Halococcoides cellulosivorans: one gene and its partner. The protein of the gene in region 2 binds, or shares a complex with, the protein of the main gene of each other region. Links are inferred from orthologs where the notes say so. Each region holds a gene or a part of one and is shown on either strand. Other genes may lie near its edges.

Region 1 (6,221 bases), 600 kb from region 2 along the record:
TAACCGCGCCGTCGGCGGCATGGCGGCGACCAACGACCGCGGCGGGCGGATCGTCGATGCGACCGCACACGCGACCGTCGAGGGCACGAACAGCGTGGGCGGCCTGGTCGGGTTCAACGGTCGCGCGACGGTCACCGATTCGCGAGCGACGGGAGCAGTCACCGGCGAAAACAGCGTCGGCGGCCTCGTGGGCCACTCCACACACGAGGTCGCGCTCGGTGGAGACGACATCGACGCCACCGGCCGGATCGTCCGATCGCGGGCGAGTGGGACGGTAACTGGCGACGATGCCGTGGGGGGCCTCGTCGGGCGGTCCGAACGGCCGATCCGGCAGTCCGTCGCGACCGGGACCGTCAGCGGAGCCCAAACGGCGAGCGGCGAGCGAGGTGGCACCGACGTCGGTGGGCTCGTCGGCCTGGCGCGCGACGATATCACCGACAGCTACGCACTCGGGGCGGTTCGTGGCGAGGAGTCGGTCGGCGGCCTCGTCGGCACGTACGACGCCTTCGACGCGACGATCGACGGTGCGTACGCCGTCGGCACCGTCGACGCCGACACCGAGAGCGGCGCGCTCGTCGGATCGGTCGACGGCACGCCCGAGGCCAGCGCAGTCTACATCCGTGGGTCGGACACGACGGACCCGACACTCGGGACGGCCCTGACGACCGAGCAGATGACCGGCGAGAACGCGATGACGGCCCTCTCGGGGCTCGACTTCGAAGGCAACTGGACGACCACCGATCGGTATCCCAATCTCGCCTGGGAGCAAGACGGAGAGGATCGCGTGACGGTTCGCATCCGACCGCTCGTCGACGGCCGACAGCCCGCGGCTGGCGAATCCTTCGAGTTGTTCGTCAGCGCGGTCCCCCCGGAGAACGAGACGATCACGTCGACGACGACCGCGGTTACGGGGACGACCCTGACCGGTGAGACGGTCAGGACCGAGACCGACGGCGACCGGCCCTCGCTCACCGTCGAGCACGCCGGGGAGTACACCGTCCGCACGACCGTCGAGACCAGTGAGGGAGGAACAGCCGTCGCAGAGCGATCGATCACGGTCGCGCCCTCGCCCGCGACGCTCGACGGGGCGGGCACCGCCGACGATCCCTATCGGATCGCGAGCGTCGAGGGGCTGCTCGCCATCGACGCCGCCCCCGACGCCCACTATCGGCTCGTGAGTGACATCGACGCGGGTCGGGCGGTAGAGCCGCTGCCCGCCATCGCCGCCGAGCAGCCAGCCGACTATGGCTCGTATTTCGACGGGTTCGGCGGCACACTCGACGGGGCGGGCCACACCGTCAGCGACGCGCGCCTCGGGGGGAGCGGCCTGTTCGCGGAGATCGGTGATCACGGGACGGTCCGGAACCTGACCGTCGAGAACGCGAGCGTCGACGGAAGTGGCGAGGTCGGCCTGCTGGCCGGCCTCTCACACGGCCAGATCGCGAGCGTCACCGTCAGCGGGACCGCCTCCGGCGACACCGTCGGCGGTCTCGTCGGCAACACCCTCGGCACCGCCAGGAACGTCAGCGCCGACGTCGCCGTCTCCGGCGAGGAGGCGGTCGGCGGCCTCGCCGGGTCGAACGGCGGCCGGATCGAGGGCGCGGTCGCGCGCGGCGACGTCGACGGCACGCACGGCTACGGGGCAGACGCCACGGGTGGGCTCGTCGGGGAGAGCACCGGCCCGATCGTCGACGTGCGCGCGCACGGCGACGTGACCGGCACCGACAACGTCGGCGGCCTCGCCGGCGAGCAGTCGCTCGGGGGCGACACGCTCCGTCGGGCCGTCGCGACCGGGTCAGTCTCCGGCGGGAGCGCAGTCGGCGGCCTCGTCGGGACGAACGACGCGGACCTCGCCGACGTCGCCGCCCACGGATCGGTGACCGGCGACGACGCTGTCGGCGGCCTGATCGGTCGGGCCCGCGAGGCCAGCGTCGACGGCGCGTTCGCGACCGGGCAGGTCTCGGGGACGAGTGACGTCGGTGGGATCGCGGGCACGTTCAGCGATCGCGTCGACTACCGGACGTTCACCGACGGCGTCTACTTCGACACCGAAGCGACCGGGCAAGACCCCGTGTTCGCGGACACCGGGCGCACGACCGCGGAGATGACCGGCGCGGACGCCCGCGAGCACCTCGAAGCACTGGACTTCGAGACGACCTGGACGACGACCGAGGAGTACCCCAGGCTCGACCGAGACCCGACGGCGGACGGGCCGACCGTCTCGGTCGCGTTCGATCCCGGCATGGTGCGTCCCGACGGCACGACGACGGCGACGCTGCGACTCTCGGGGGCCCCCGAGGGGCTGTCGGGATACAACCTCAGCGTCGCGCTCGCGAACGACTCGGTCGCGACCATCGCGTCAGTGTCGGCCCCCGAGCAGTTCGGCGCGATCAAACGCGTCGAACGGACCGGTAACGGGACGGCACTCCTGAAAGTCTCAGACGGCGCGGGCGCGATCGACGGCCCGGCCCGGAACGTCACGCTCGGGACGCTCACGATCGACGCCGCGGCCACGGGCACGACGAACGTCTCCGCCGACGTCGAGAGCGTCCAGGCCGAAACCGGGGAGCCCTACGACACGGAACCCACCGCCGACACGCTCACCGTCACCGATATCGACCGCCAGACGGTCGCGGTCGACGTCGCGCCCGACCGCGTGAGTGTGAATCGGACGACGACGGCGACCGTGCGACTCGACGAGACCCCCGCCGGCCTCTCGGGGTACGAGGTTCGCGTCGCCGTCGCGAACGACTCGGTCGCCACGATCGAGTCGGTCTCGGCGCCCGAGGAGTTCGGCCCCATCCGCTCGGTCGAACGGACCGCCGACGGAGCGCACATCAAGGTCTCGGACAGCGCGGACGCGGTCTCCGGGCCGACGTCGAACGTCACGCTCGCGACGGTGACGCTGCGCTCCGACGAGCCAGGAGCGACGGCAGTGACGGCGAGCGTCGACACCGTCATGGCCGAGGACGGCACGCCGTACCCGACGGCGACCGAGCGCGGGAACCTCGCGGTCGTCGACGTCACCGCCGAACCGATCGACGGCACGAAACCCCAGGACATCGACGAGGACTGGACCTACGAGGACGTCAACGGGAACGGGCAACTGGACTTCCCCGACGTGAACACATTCGTGCAGTCCCTCGACGAGCCCGTTGTCACCGATCACGTCGCCGCCTACGACTTCGACGGCGACGGCGACATCGATCTCCAGGACGCGCTCGCGCTGTTCGAGATGGTCTAGTCGATCAGGACTTCGGTGTCCGCGTCGTCTGCGTCGTCCGCGTCGGCCGATCGCTGACTCGCGCGCTCGTGATACCACAGCAGGCCCGCGACCGCGAGCAACACCCACGTCCGCCAGGACGCCAGGTTGACCGTGTAGCCGATGCCGAACGGTTTCTGGACGATCATGCCCTTTCCCGGCTGGACGTGCGCGGCGAGCATGCGCCGCAGACCGGGGCGTTCGAAGTTGTACGGGACACCGAGCAGGCTGCCAGTGGTCGGTTTGTCTGCCATACTGACGCGTACGCCCGGGTGGGTCAAGTAGGTTAGCCACCCTGATAGCGGCCCCGACCCGTGATCGCCCCGACGCGGTCGAGCACCGCACGAGCCCCGCCGGCCCCGAGATACGCGCGCTCGGCGGCGGCCCGATACCGATCGGGCGCGTCGGTCGTCCCCGCGAGACTCCGGGCGAAGACGTGCAGGTCCATCGCCAGATCTTCGGGGTGGTCGCTGTAGTAGCCCAGTCCGAAGTCGATGAGGACCAGCGTCCCATCGCCGCAGACCCGCGCGTTCCGCACGGTCGGGTCGCCGTGGGCGATGCCGGCGTCGTGGAGTCCGGCGAGCAGTCGACCCATCCGGGCCGCGCGATCGGTCGTCATCACCCGATCCAGGTCGGACTCACCGACGCGCTGGACGACCAGGCGCCCCGCGCGTGGCTCGACGTCACGCACGACCGGCGTCGGCACGCCCGCGCGGCGGGCGTCGGCCAGCAAGCGGGCCTCCTGACGGGTGCGCTCGGCGCGGAGTCGGCGATCCAGGTCGGGATGGCGGTAGGCGCGGGGAACCCGCTCTTTGACGACGCGGTCACCCTCGATGGTGACGGTCGCCTCCGCGCCCTGGACGAGATCGGATCCGCGCTCGCGTGGCGGGTCGGCCCGCCAGGTGACCGGGACGGCGTCGGGTCGATAATTCGAGTCGACCGCCGACTCGTCGATCGCGAGCGTATCGCCCGCCGCGAACTGCTTCGCGCCGAGGACGGCGATCATCCCGGCGTTGTCGCTCAAAAAGCGAGGCTCGGGAATGTACAGATCGGCGTCGCGGTGGGCGGCCATCGCTTCGAGCATGCCCTGTAGGCGGGCGTTGTTCGCGACGCCACCGCCGACGACCAGTTCGTCACGGCCCGTCAGTGCGAGTGCGCGCTCGGCCACCTCCGTGAGCATCGCGAAGATCGTCTCTTCGAGACCCCGACAGACGTCCTCGACGGGGTGGTCAGCGACGGCCGCCTGGGCCGCACTCGACAGGCCCGCAAACGAGAAGTCCATCCCCTTCACGACGTAGGGCAACTCAACGTACTCACCGTCGCGAGCGTGGGCCTCGACGGTCGGCCCACCCGGGTGCGACCAGCCCACCTCGCGGGCGAACTTGTCGATGGCGTTGCCCACGCCGGTGTCCATCGTCTCACCGAGGACGCGGTATTTCCCGTTGCGATACCCCAGGACGTGAGCGTTCGCGCCCGAGGCGTTCAGCCCGATCGGATCCGAAAAGCCGGCGCGGTGGCGACCAATTTCGAGGTGGGCGAGCATGTGGTTGACACCCACGAGCGGGACGCCGAGTCGCTGGGCGAGCGCGCGGGCCGCCGTTCCGGTGATCCGCAGACACGGACCGAGACCGGGCCCGCGGGAGAAGGCGACCGCATCCACGGGCGCCTGCGGCCGTGGGCTCGTGGACGCGTCCACGGCGTCGATCGGGGCCGACCGCTCGGCGTCGCCGGGCAGCGACTCCTTTTCCGCCCGTTCGCGCGCGTGATCGAGCGCCCAGTCGACGACCGCGGGGATCGCCTCGCGCATATGTTCGGCGGCCTCGCGAGGGTGGAGCCCGCCGCTCGACGGTTCGTAGGCCCGCGACTCGATCGCGACGTGTTCGTCTGCACTGCCGACGGACGGATCGCGGGTCTCGTAGATCGCCGCACTGGCGGCCCAGGCGGTCCCCTCGATCCCGAGCACGCGGAGCGGGCGATCCTCAGTCACGAGAAATGGTGGGGCGCTCGATCACAAGGCCGTGTCGGTCCCGGCCGATCGGCGCCGCCAGGCCCGGATCGCGGCGACTGCGAGCGCCTGCGGGACGATTGCACCAGCGACCGCGACCGTGGCGACGACCGCGAACAAGACCCCCAGGCGAACGGGAGCGGGCCCGGTCCCGACGGGCGTTGCGACCAGTCGGACGGCCGGGAGTCCGAGCGTCTGCACGGCGACGGCCCCGCCGGCCACCGCGAGACCGACCCAGACGGCGGTTGCGCCGGCGACGACCGCAACCGATCCCGGGCCCCTCGCCACGAAGCCGCGACGACGACACCACTCGCGAGCGATCACGATATCGACGCCCACGAAGACGGCCAGACCGAGGCCGATCGCGATCTCGGTCAGCACGTGTTCGAGCGGGTGGAACGCGACGACGTGAATGGGCACTCCGGTCGGCCCCGCAGACTCGACAAGCAGGGCTCTGATCAAGCCGAGACCGCCGACATACAGCCAGAGCGTCGTCGCGGGCGCGACGATCACCACCGAGAGGGCGACGATCGCGAGCGACCAGGGATCGAGCGCGTCTCGAAGCCGACCGACCACGGCGCGGGTGCTCGACGTGGACACGAGTCGTCCGTTCGACGGGGTCCGCGAAAAGAACGGCGTTCGCGCTTACTGCCACTCGGTGTAGCTACACGCACCACAGTGGAGCCGATCGCCGTGATCAGCGAGGAACGTGTCGCCACAGCGGGGGCACTGCTCGTTGTCGGTCTGGCCCTCGTCGTCGTACAGTTCGTAGTGGGCCATCGATCAGGCCTCCTCTGGTTCGGCCTCGCCGTTGTCGGCGGCGATCTTGTTGCGTTCGAGCATGTGGTCCTGCTCGACGTCACGAGCGTGGGTCGACGACTCGTAGACCTTCGCCACGCCGACGGTCTTGCGCATGCCGAACTTCGTGTCGAGTTTCCGCACGACGACTTCCTC
Region 2 (8,293 bases):
CTCAAGTGGTACTCGTACAGTCGCGCCATCGAGGAGTTCATGGACAAAGAGGTCGGGATCGCGCCGAACGTCGATTTCTACTCGGCGTCGATGTACTACGAGATGGGCATCCCGATCGACATCTATACACCCATCTTCGCCATGTCGCGCGTCGGCGGGTGGGTCGCGAACGTCCTCGAATACCGCGAGGACAATCGCCTCATCCGCCCGCGGGCGCGGTACGTCGGGCCCGACGAACAGTCCTTTACGCGGATCGACGACCGCTGAAATTCGCACGGACCACCGTCGGACACGCGTCAGACGCGCTCGATCGACCGGCGCGCTGGCGTGCGATTTCACTTTCACTCCGGGTGGCTCACCTTCACATCCGATCGGCCCCTTCGATCGGGTGGGTCACACACTCCTCTTTTTCCTGATCGAGTAGCGACGGCGATCAGTCCAGACGGACGTCGTCGAGCACGCGCGTCACCTCGGTCTCCCAGACGACGCTGATGCCGACCGCGACCAGGCCCGGGCCGTCGTGATCGACGTCGTACGTGTAGGTCTCCCAGCCCTCGTGATCCTCGGTCGCTTTCGAGGTGTCGAAATCACTTTCGGTCAGATCGCCATCGGGGTCCGGCCCCGCGTACACCGCGAGTTTCGCGATCGTGTTGAACGACTCCTGGGCACTGAACCCGTCGACGCTGACCTCGCTGACGCCACTCAGATCGACCCGCTGTTCGACCCAGACCGTCCCGTCGTCGGCGCTCCCGTCGATCGTACACGCCAGCGCGCGGTCCCCGTCGCTGGCCACCCGATCGGTCACTGCGACGCTCGAATCGACCGGTTCGCCGGCGTTGTTCGGGTCCTCGGGGAGGTCTCGCCCGATCGTCCAGCCGTCGAGGCCGCTCTCGAAACTCGGGTTTGTGAGCGTGTCGGGGATCGTCGTCTCGGTCGGCGTCTGTCCCTCGTCGCCGTCACAGCCGGCGAGGACGGTGGTCGCGGTCGCGCCCGCGAGCGCGAGAAACTGGCGTCGGTCCGCAGTCGGTCGGTCCATGCGCTGACTCACGAGCCGACTCCTCACGGCCGTTGGGCAGGATCAAACACCCACCGAAACGAACGGCTGAAGGGCCACCGAGCGCAACGGCGGCTATGGAACCCGCGGCGATCCCGGGCGTGCCCGAGTGGGTCCCCGAGGTGCTGTCTGAGCGCGGCGTCGAGGAGTTGTACCCACCCCAGGCCGCCGCGGTCGAGGCCGGCGTCACACAATCGGAGAACCTGGTCGCGAGCGTGCCGACCGCCAGCGGGAAGACGCTGATCGCGGAACTCGCGATCACGTCCCGCCTGGCCGACGGCACCGCACTGTATATCGTCCCCTTGCGCGCGCTCGCGAGCGAGAAACGCGATACGTTTGCCGATCTGGAAGCGTACGGTATCGACGTCGGCGTGGCCACCGGGCGCTACGAAGAGTCGGGGGCGTGGCTCGCGGACTGCGATCTCGTCGTCGCGACTTCGGAGAAGGTGGACTCGCTGGTGCGCAACGATGCGCCCTGGATCGACGACCTCTCGGTCGTCGTCGCGGACGAGGTGCATCTGGTCGACGACGGGAATCGTGGCCCCACGCTGGAGGTCACACTCGCGAAGCTCAGACAGCGCAATCCCGACCTCCAGACGGTCGCGCTCTCGGCGACGATCGGGAACGCGGGCGAACTCGCCGACTGGCTCGACGCCGCACTCGTCGATTCCGAGTGGCGGCCCATCGAGTTGCAGATGGGCGTCCACTACGGCCAGTCGGTTCACGTCGAGGACGGCAGCCAACGCGAGTTGGCGGTCGAATCCGGCGAGAACCAGACTGCTGCGATCGTCCGGGAGACCATCCGGGAAGACGGCTCGACCCTGGTCTTCGTCAACTCCAGGCGCAACGCCGAGGCCGCCGCGCGGCGTCTCGCCGGGACGACCGGGTCGGAACTCGCTCCCGGCGAGCGCGACCGCCTCGAAACGCTCGCTCAGGAGGTCCGCCAGGTCAGCGACACCGACACCAGCGCGGACCTGGCCGACGCGCTCGAAGACGGCGCGGCGTTTCATCACGCAGGCCTGGCGAGCGAACACCGCGCGATCGTCGAAGACGCCTTTCGCGAGCGACTCTGCAAGGCCGTCGTCGCGACGCCGACGCTCGCCGCGGGCGTGAACACTCCCGCGCGGCGGGTCGTCGTGCGGGACTGGCAACGCTACGACGGCACCGCGGGCGGGATGGTCCCACTCTCGGTGCTCGAAGTCCACCAGATGTGTGGCCGGGCGGGCCGACCCGGGCTGGATCCCTACGGCGAAGCACTCCTTCTCGCTTCGGGCCACGAGGAACTCGAAGAGCTGTTCGATCGGTACGTCTGGGCCGATCCCGAACCCGTCCGATCGAAACTCGCCGCCGAGCCAGCGCTCCGGATGCACGTGCTCGCGACCGTGGCCTCGGGCTTTGCGAACAGTCGGGCGACACTGTTGGACTTTCTGGATCGGACGCTGTATGCCACTCAGACCCCCGATCGCGCCCAGATCGAACGCGTGACCGACGACGTGATCGCGTATCTCGAGCGCCAGGACTTTCTCGACCGGTCGGACGGCCTCGCGGCGACCGGCCTGGGCCACACCGTCTCGCGACTCTATGTCGATCCGATGAGCGCGGCGGTCGTCCTCGACGGCCTGCGCGCGGCCGACGGCGAGCCCTCCGCACTCGGCCTCTATCACCTCGTCGCGCGCACGCCCGATATGTACGAACTCTACCTCCGATCGGGCGAGGACGAGACCTACACCGAGGAACTCTACGAGCGCGAGGCCGAACTCCTGGGGCCGACACCCAGCGAGTTCGGTGATCAGTTCGAGGACTGGCTGTCCGCACTCAAGACCGCGCGCCTGCTCGAAGACTGGGCCGAGGAGTGCGAGGAATCGGAGATTACCGACCGGTACGACGTCGGGCCCGGCGATCTGCGGGGCAAAGTCGAGACTTCGGAGTGGCTGCTCGGCGCGGCCGAATCGCTCGCGACCGAGGCCGGTCTGGACTGCGGGCCCGCGATCGCTCGCGCTCGCCAGCGCGTTGCCGACGGGGTCGGCGCGGAACTGCTCGATCTCGTGGGGATCAGTGAGGTCGGCCGGAAACGCGCGCGTCGCCTCCACGACGCCGGTCTCGAATCGCCCGCAGACGTCCGTGAGGCCGATCCGGGGGTCGTCCTCGGCGCGCTGGAGGGGCGTCGCCTGACGACCGAGACGATCCTCGAAAACGCCGGCCACCCCGACCCCGATCTGTCCGAGGTGGAACCCGTCACGCCCGACGGCGAGGCCATCGAATCGAGCGATTCGGGGGCCGAGACGTCCGCCGGGGCGGCCAGCGACGATCGAGACACGAGCGAGGATCAGGCCAGTCTGGGTGAGTTCTGATGGCGATCGTCACCGGCCGCTTCGACGGGCATCGTGACCGGGCGCTCGATTCGATCGCGGCGATCGACGACGCCCACGACGGCCCGGTACAGGCCATCGACGCCCGGTATCTCGTCGGGCGCGAGCACCTTACGCGCGCGGTCGAACTGGCCGAGCGCGAGCGCGCGGCCGGTGACGCGATCGCGCGCGATCCCGCGGTTGAGATCCTGCTGTACGCCGCCGGGCGTCGCCAGATCGATCGCGCCCTGGAGATGGGGCTGGACAGCGAGGCCCACGACGTCGCGGTCGTCGCCCCCGAGGCGGCGATCGAGACGCTTCGGGCGGCCGACTGGCTCGATCCCGGTCCCGTCTTCGAGGCGATCGATCGCGAGCGCGTACGCTCGTATTTCGAGATTTCGGATAGCGAACTCGCGGCGACCCGCGGTGACCTCACGGATCTCGTACTCGAACGGGTGGCGCTGCTCGTCGTCGATCGGTAACCGGAGAACGCTACTCCATCAGGACGACCGACTCGCCGTCGGCGTAGACCGATCCGTCACCGTGGACGGTGACCGACAGGCGGAACTGGTCGGCGCCGAGGTCCTCGACGATCTCACAGTCGGCGGCGATCCGCTCACCGATCGGGACGGGCGCCTGGTAGGCGAGATCCATCGAGAGCGGGACCGTCTGGCCCGGCAAGCGTGAGAGCGCGGCGCCGGCGATGCCGTCGAGCATCGGCCCCTGGATCAGGCGTTCGCCGTCGATCTCGGTGGCTTCGATCGGCGTCCGATCGCCCGTCGAGATGGCGTACCGTTCGAGATCGCGGCGTTCGAGGGGTTTCGAGACTGTGACCCGATCCCCGACCGAGAGCGGGGCGCTCTCGACGGAGCGGTCGATCGACCATTCGGATCGGTCGGGGTCATCGGCGCGACGCTCGCTCTGATCGACGCCCATCGCGACGAAAGCGGCCCTGTTGGCCGCCATCACGCTGTCGACGACCTGGGCGGAGGTGGCCGCCCAGGACTCCAGCGCCGTGTTCCGACCGGACTCACAGGGCATACTACACGTAAATACTGCGTCCAGTTAGTAAAACGTACGGGTCGGCCAACTGCGCGTCGAATTTCCAACGTGTTCGCGTGGTTGACGGGCACTTCGACCGACTCGGGCCTCGCTTCGACGACCGCCTCGGGTTTCGACCCGCTCTGGCCGATCGGCCACCATTTTTCGCCGTCGTGGGTATGTATTGGCCGGCCCGAACCGGATCCCGGAGAACTGACGCCGACCGATACCATCTGATGGTACTGAGTGGTAAATGAGGGCAATCTTTAAGTACCCCTGGCGTATATGTTAGGTTGAACCGATGACCGAGGAGACAGACGGGTTGGACATGATGTGGCCGCCGGCGATGTGGCAAGAGATGCAGTCAGCCAGCGAGCAGGCGCTGACTCAGCAGCAGAAGCTCATGAAGCAGATGCTTGGCGGCGGCGCGGGCATGGACATGAACCAGCTCGGCGCGATGAGCCAGCTGGCGACGTTCAAGACTCGCGTGCAGAGCGGTGGCCGGATCTCGATTCCGGACGCCGAACGCGAGGCCCTCGACATCGACGAGGGCGACATCGTCCAGGCCGTCGTCCTCCCGGTCACCCGTTCAGGTAATAACGATGACTAACGCATACACCACCCCCATCACGACCGCCTTCGAAATGCAGCGCGCGTCCATCAAACAGAGTCAGCAGGCCGTCCAGCAGAGCATCGACTTCCAGCAGAGCATGAGCGATGCCATCGTCGACAGCCTCGACTCCACCGAATCCGCCCAGCAGCGCGGTGTCGAGATGAGCCAGACGCTCGTCCACAGCTACCTGGACGCCGTCGAGTCCTCGATGCCCGGCTCCTCGGCCGCCGTCGAGGAACTCCGCTCGGCACTCGACGAGCAGGTCGAGTTCCTGATCGAGAACCACTCCGAGAGCTTCGACACGTTCGAAGACGAGTGGGCCGAGGGCACGCAGGCGTTCGACGACCTCAGCGGTGACTGGGTCAGCGCCATCGACGATCAGGTCGACCTCCTGATCGAGGCCCACGAGGAAGTCGAAGACCAGTCCGTCGAGGCCGTCGAGGAGATGTCCTCACAGGTCGAGAACCTCCAGGACCAGCTCGAAGAAGTCCAGGAGCAGGTCAAGGAAGTGCAGGAAGAGGCCGTCGACGTTGTCGAAGAGTAGCGACCCGAACCGATAGTATTTTTTGAACATGCGACGCGCTCCCAAACGATGAGCGATACGAACACTACCACCGACGCGCAGGAGGAATGGGCGGATATGATGGACGACGTCAACGATGCGGTGGCAGACTCCATCGAACAGAACATGGCGGCACAGGCCACGTTCATGGAGTCGTGGGCCGATGCCGTCGAGGACTCGGTCCCCGAGGACGAGGACCTCTCGGAGGGGATCGACGGGTACAATCGGGCGTACGAGGTGTGGATGGACGCCGCCGAGCGGATGTTCGAGCGGTCGGCCGACGCCAGTCAGGGTGAGGACGTCGACCCCAGCGAGTTTCGTGATATCTGGCTACAGTCGGCCAACGAGGCGTTCAAGGAAGTCATGGGCACCTCGGCCTTTGCCGCGGCCAACGGCCAGTTGATCGAGGCGATGATGGACATGCGCGACGAGGCCGACGCGGTCGGCCAGGACACACTCGCTCAGATGGGTTTCGCGACCCGCGACGACGTCGTCGAGGTCGGAGAACGCCTCGTCGAACTCGAACGTCGCCAGCAGGAACTGTCTGACAAACTCGATCAGATCATCGAGGCCAGCGAGTAGGGTGATCCGTGATGAATGATCCACTATCGGCTTCGATCGACGCCCAGCGCCGGGGGGTCGAAGCGATGACCCAGGCCATCGACGTCGCGGATTCGCTCCCCGAGACCATCGAGACGATGAACAACGTCGACGTCGGCCAGACTCCCAGCGACGTCGTCTACGAGGAGAACAAACTCGAACTCCTGCACTACGACGTCGAGGCCGCCGACATCGACGTCGATCCCGAGGACCAAAGCGACGTCCCGATTCTCGTCGTGTACGCGCTGATCAACCGCCCCTATATCCTGGACCTCCAGCCGAACCGGTCGGTCATCCGCCGCCTCCTGGAGAACGGTCACGACGTCTATTTCATCGAGTGGAACAATCCCTCTCGGCTCGACCAGCATCTCACGCTCGACGACTACGTCAACCGGTATATCGACAACTGCGCGGACGTCGTCCGCGAGGAGTCCGGTCAGGACGCGATCAACGTCCTCGGGTACTGCATGGGCGGGACGATGTCGACGATCTATGCGGCCCTGCACCCCGAGAAAGTGAACGCACTCGGCCTGATGGCCGCCGGCCTCTATTTCGACGACACGGGTGGCGTCCTCGAAAAGTGGGGCGACGATTCCTTTTTCGACGCGCGTCGTATTCACGAATCGTTCGGGAACGTCCCCCAGGAGTTCCTCGACGAGGGCTTCGCGCTGATGGACCCCGTCGACAACTACGTCTCGAAGTACATCCACTTCCTCGACAACCTCGACAACGAGAACTTCGTCGAGAACTTCGCGCGCATGGAGAAGTGGCTCGCAGACGGCGTCGACGTCGCTGGCGCGACCTACGCGCAGTTCCTCGAAGAGATCTATCAGCAGAACAACCTCGCGAACAACGAGTTGTACATCGGCGGCGAGCACGTCGACATCGACAACATCGACATGCCGCTGCTCCAGATCGTCGCCGAATACGACCACCTCGTCCCGCCGAGTGCGTCGAAACCGTTCAACGACCTCGTCGCGAGCGAGGACGTCGAGACCATCGAGTATTCCACCGGGCACGTCGGCCTGGCGGTCTCGCGGTCCTCACACGCCGACGTCTGGCCGGAGGTCTGTGAGTGGTTCGCGGAGCGCTCGCAGATCGACGAAGACGACGAGGAGGCCGCGGACGAGGACGCTGCTGAGGAGGTCGCGGCCGACGAGTCCTCGACCGGGACTGACGAGACGCCGACCGACGATACCGCGACCGAGGACGCGTCAGCGGCCGATCTCACGGCTGACGTCGACCTCTCGACGGAGGCCGCGGAGATCGACGAGGAGGACATCGAGCAGGTCACGGAGGCGACCGCCGAGACGGACGAGGAGATCACGCCCGACACCGACATCGAGACCGTCGATGGCATCGGTCCGACGTACGCGGATCGCCTGCGCGAAGCGGGAATCGACACCGTCGACCACCTCCTGGCCGAAGACCGCGAGACCGTCGCGGAGATCGCGAACGCCTCGGTCGGTCAGGTCGGATCCTGGATCGACCAGATCAACGGCGAGTGACGCATCTCGCGTCGGCAGACGTCACCGCAGTTCGATCGAGCGGACGAAATCGAGGGTTTTCAGTTCTGTCAACATCTCTCCCGGGAGTTGCTCGTCCGTAACGATATAGAGGCGTGGGTGATCGGAGAACTCGGGGTCGTCGCTGACGATCTGCCGGATCGTCAGGTCGTGATCGGCGACCATGTTCGTGACGGTCGCGACGATGCCTTTCGCGTCCGCGTCCGCGACGGTGACGACGAGGACCGACAGTTCGAGAATCGGGGCGAGATCCATCAGACTCGGGATCTGGGAGATGTTCTGAAAGATCTGCCGCAGATCCGGATCGTCGAGGATCGCGTCGGTCGTCGCGTCGACGACCCGCCGGTCGACGTCGACTTCGCGGGCGATCTCGGTGAACGGAATCTCGATCGACCCCGAGACGACCCGCCCCTCGTCGTTGACCGAGAAGCCCCGTTCGAGCAGCAGGCGAATCACCCGCTGCTGACTGGGGCTGTCAGCGAACTTCGCCATGATCTCCGCGAACATAGATCTGCGTTCACGAGCCCTGGGGTTCTGTCTTTGGGTTCG

What was found. The genes of interacting proteins can lie anywhere in the genome.
Region 1: the proteins of cgi121 (region 2) and HARCEL1_RS11405 are in contact, whole or in part, in a crystal structure (PDB 3ENH), measured with the Methanocaldococcus jannaschii proteins. The link is inferred for Halococcoides cellulosivorans from one-to-one orthologs.

Annotation. Positions count from the first base shown.
Region 1 is NZ_CP028858.1:2,310,183-2,316,403, forward strand. The notes cover bases 2,900-5,758. They hold HARCEL1_RS11405 (bifunctional N(6)-L-threonylcarbamoyladenine synthase/serine/threonine protein kinase), read right to left. Parts: upstream 5,250-5,758; coding sequence 3,549-5,249; downstream 2,900-3,548. Other genes in these bases: HARCEL1_RS11395 (GLUG motif-containing protein), read left to right, coding at 2,900-3,244; HARCEL1_RS11400 (DUF5808 domain-containing protein), read right to left, coding at 3,241-3,516; HARCEL1_RS11410 (hypothetical protein), read right to left, coding at 5,271-5,758. In the rest of the region: more of HARCEL1_RS11395, read left to right, coding at 1-2,899; more of HARCEL1_RS11410, read right to left, coding at 5,759-5,867; HARCEL1_RS11415 (30S ribosomal protein S27ae), read right to left, coding at 5,913-6,047; HARCEL1_RS11420 (30S ribosomal protein S24e), read right to left, coding at 6,051-6,221. UniProt on the Methanocaldococcus jannaschii protein: Required for the formation of a threonylcarbamoyl group on adenosine at position 37 (t(6)A37) in tRNAs that read codons beginning with adenine.
Region 2 is NZ_CP028858.1:1,707,145-1,715,437, reverse strand. What follows is about bases 2,145-5,144. They hold cgi121 (KEOPS complex subunit Cgi121), read left to right. Parts: upstream 2,145-3,404; coding sequence 3,405-3,884; downstream 3,885-5,144. Other genes in these bases: HARCEL1_RS08430 (hypothetical protein), read left to right, coding at 5,088-5,144; HARCEL1_RS08435 (AbrB/MazE/SpoVT family DNA-binding domain-containing protein), read left to right, coding at 4,745-5,053; HARCEL1_RS08440 (hotdog family protein), read right to left, coding at 3,895-4,443; HARCEL1_RS08450 (ATP-dependent DNA helicase), read left to right, coding at 2,145-3,405. Outside these bases: citZ (citrate synthase), read left to right, coding at 1-267; HARCEL1_RS08455 (hypothetical protein), read right to left, coding at 434-1,036; more of HARCEL1_RS08450, read left to right, coding at 1,132-2,144; more of HARCEL1_RS08430, read left to right, coding at 5,145-5,600; HARCEL1_RS08425 (poly(R)-hydroxyalkanoic acid synthase subunit PhaE), read left to right, coding at 5,649-6,200; class III poly(R)-hydroxyalkanoic acid synthase subunit PhaC, read left to right, coding at 6,212-7,726; HARCEL1_RS08415 (amino acid-binding protein), read right to left, coding at 7,748-8,251. UniProt on the Methanocaldococcus jannaschii protein: Component of the KEOPS complex that is probably involved in the transfer of the threonylcarbamoyl moiety of threonylcarbamoyl-AMP (TC-AMP) to the N6 group of A37, a step in the formation of a threonylcarbamoyl group on adenosine at position 37 (t(6)A37) in tRNAs that read codons beginning with adenine.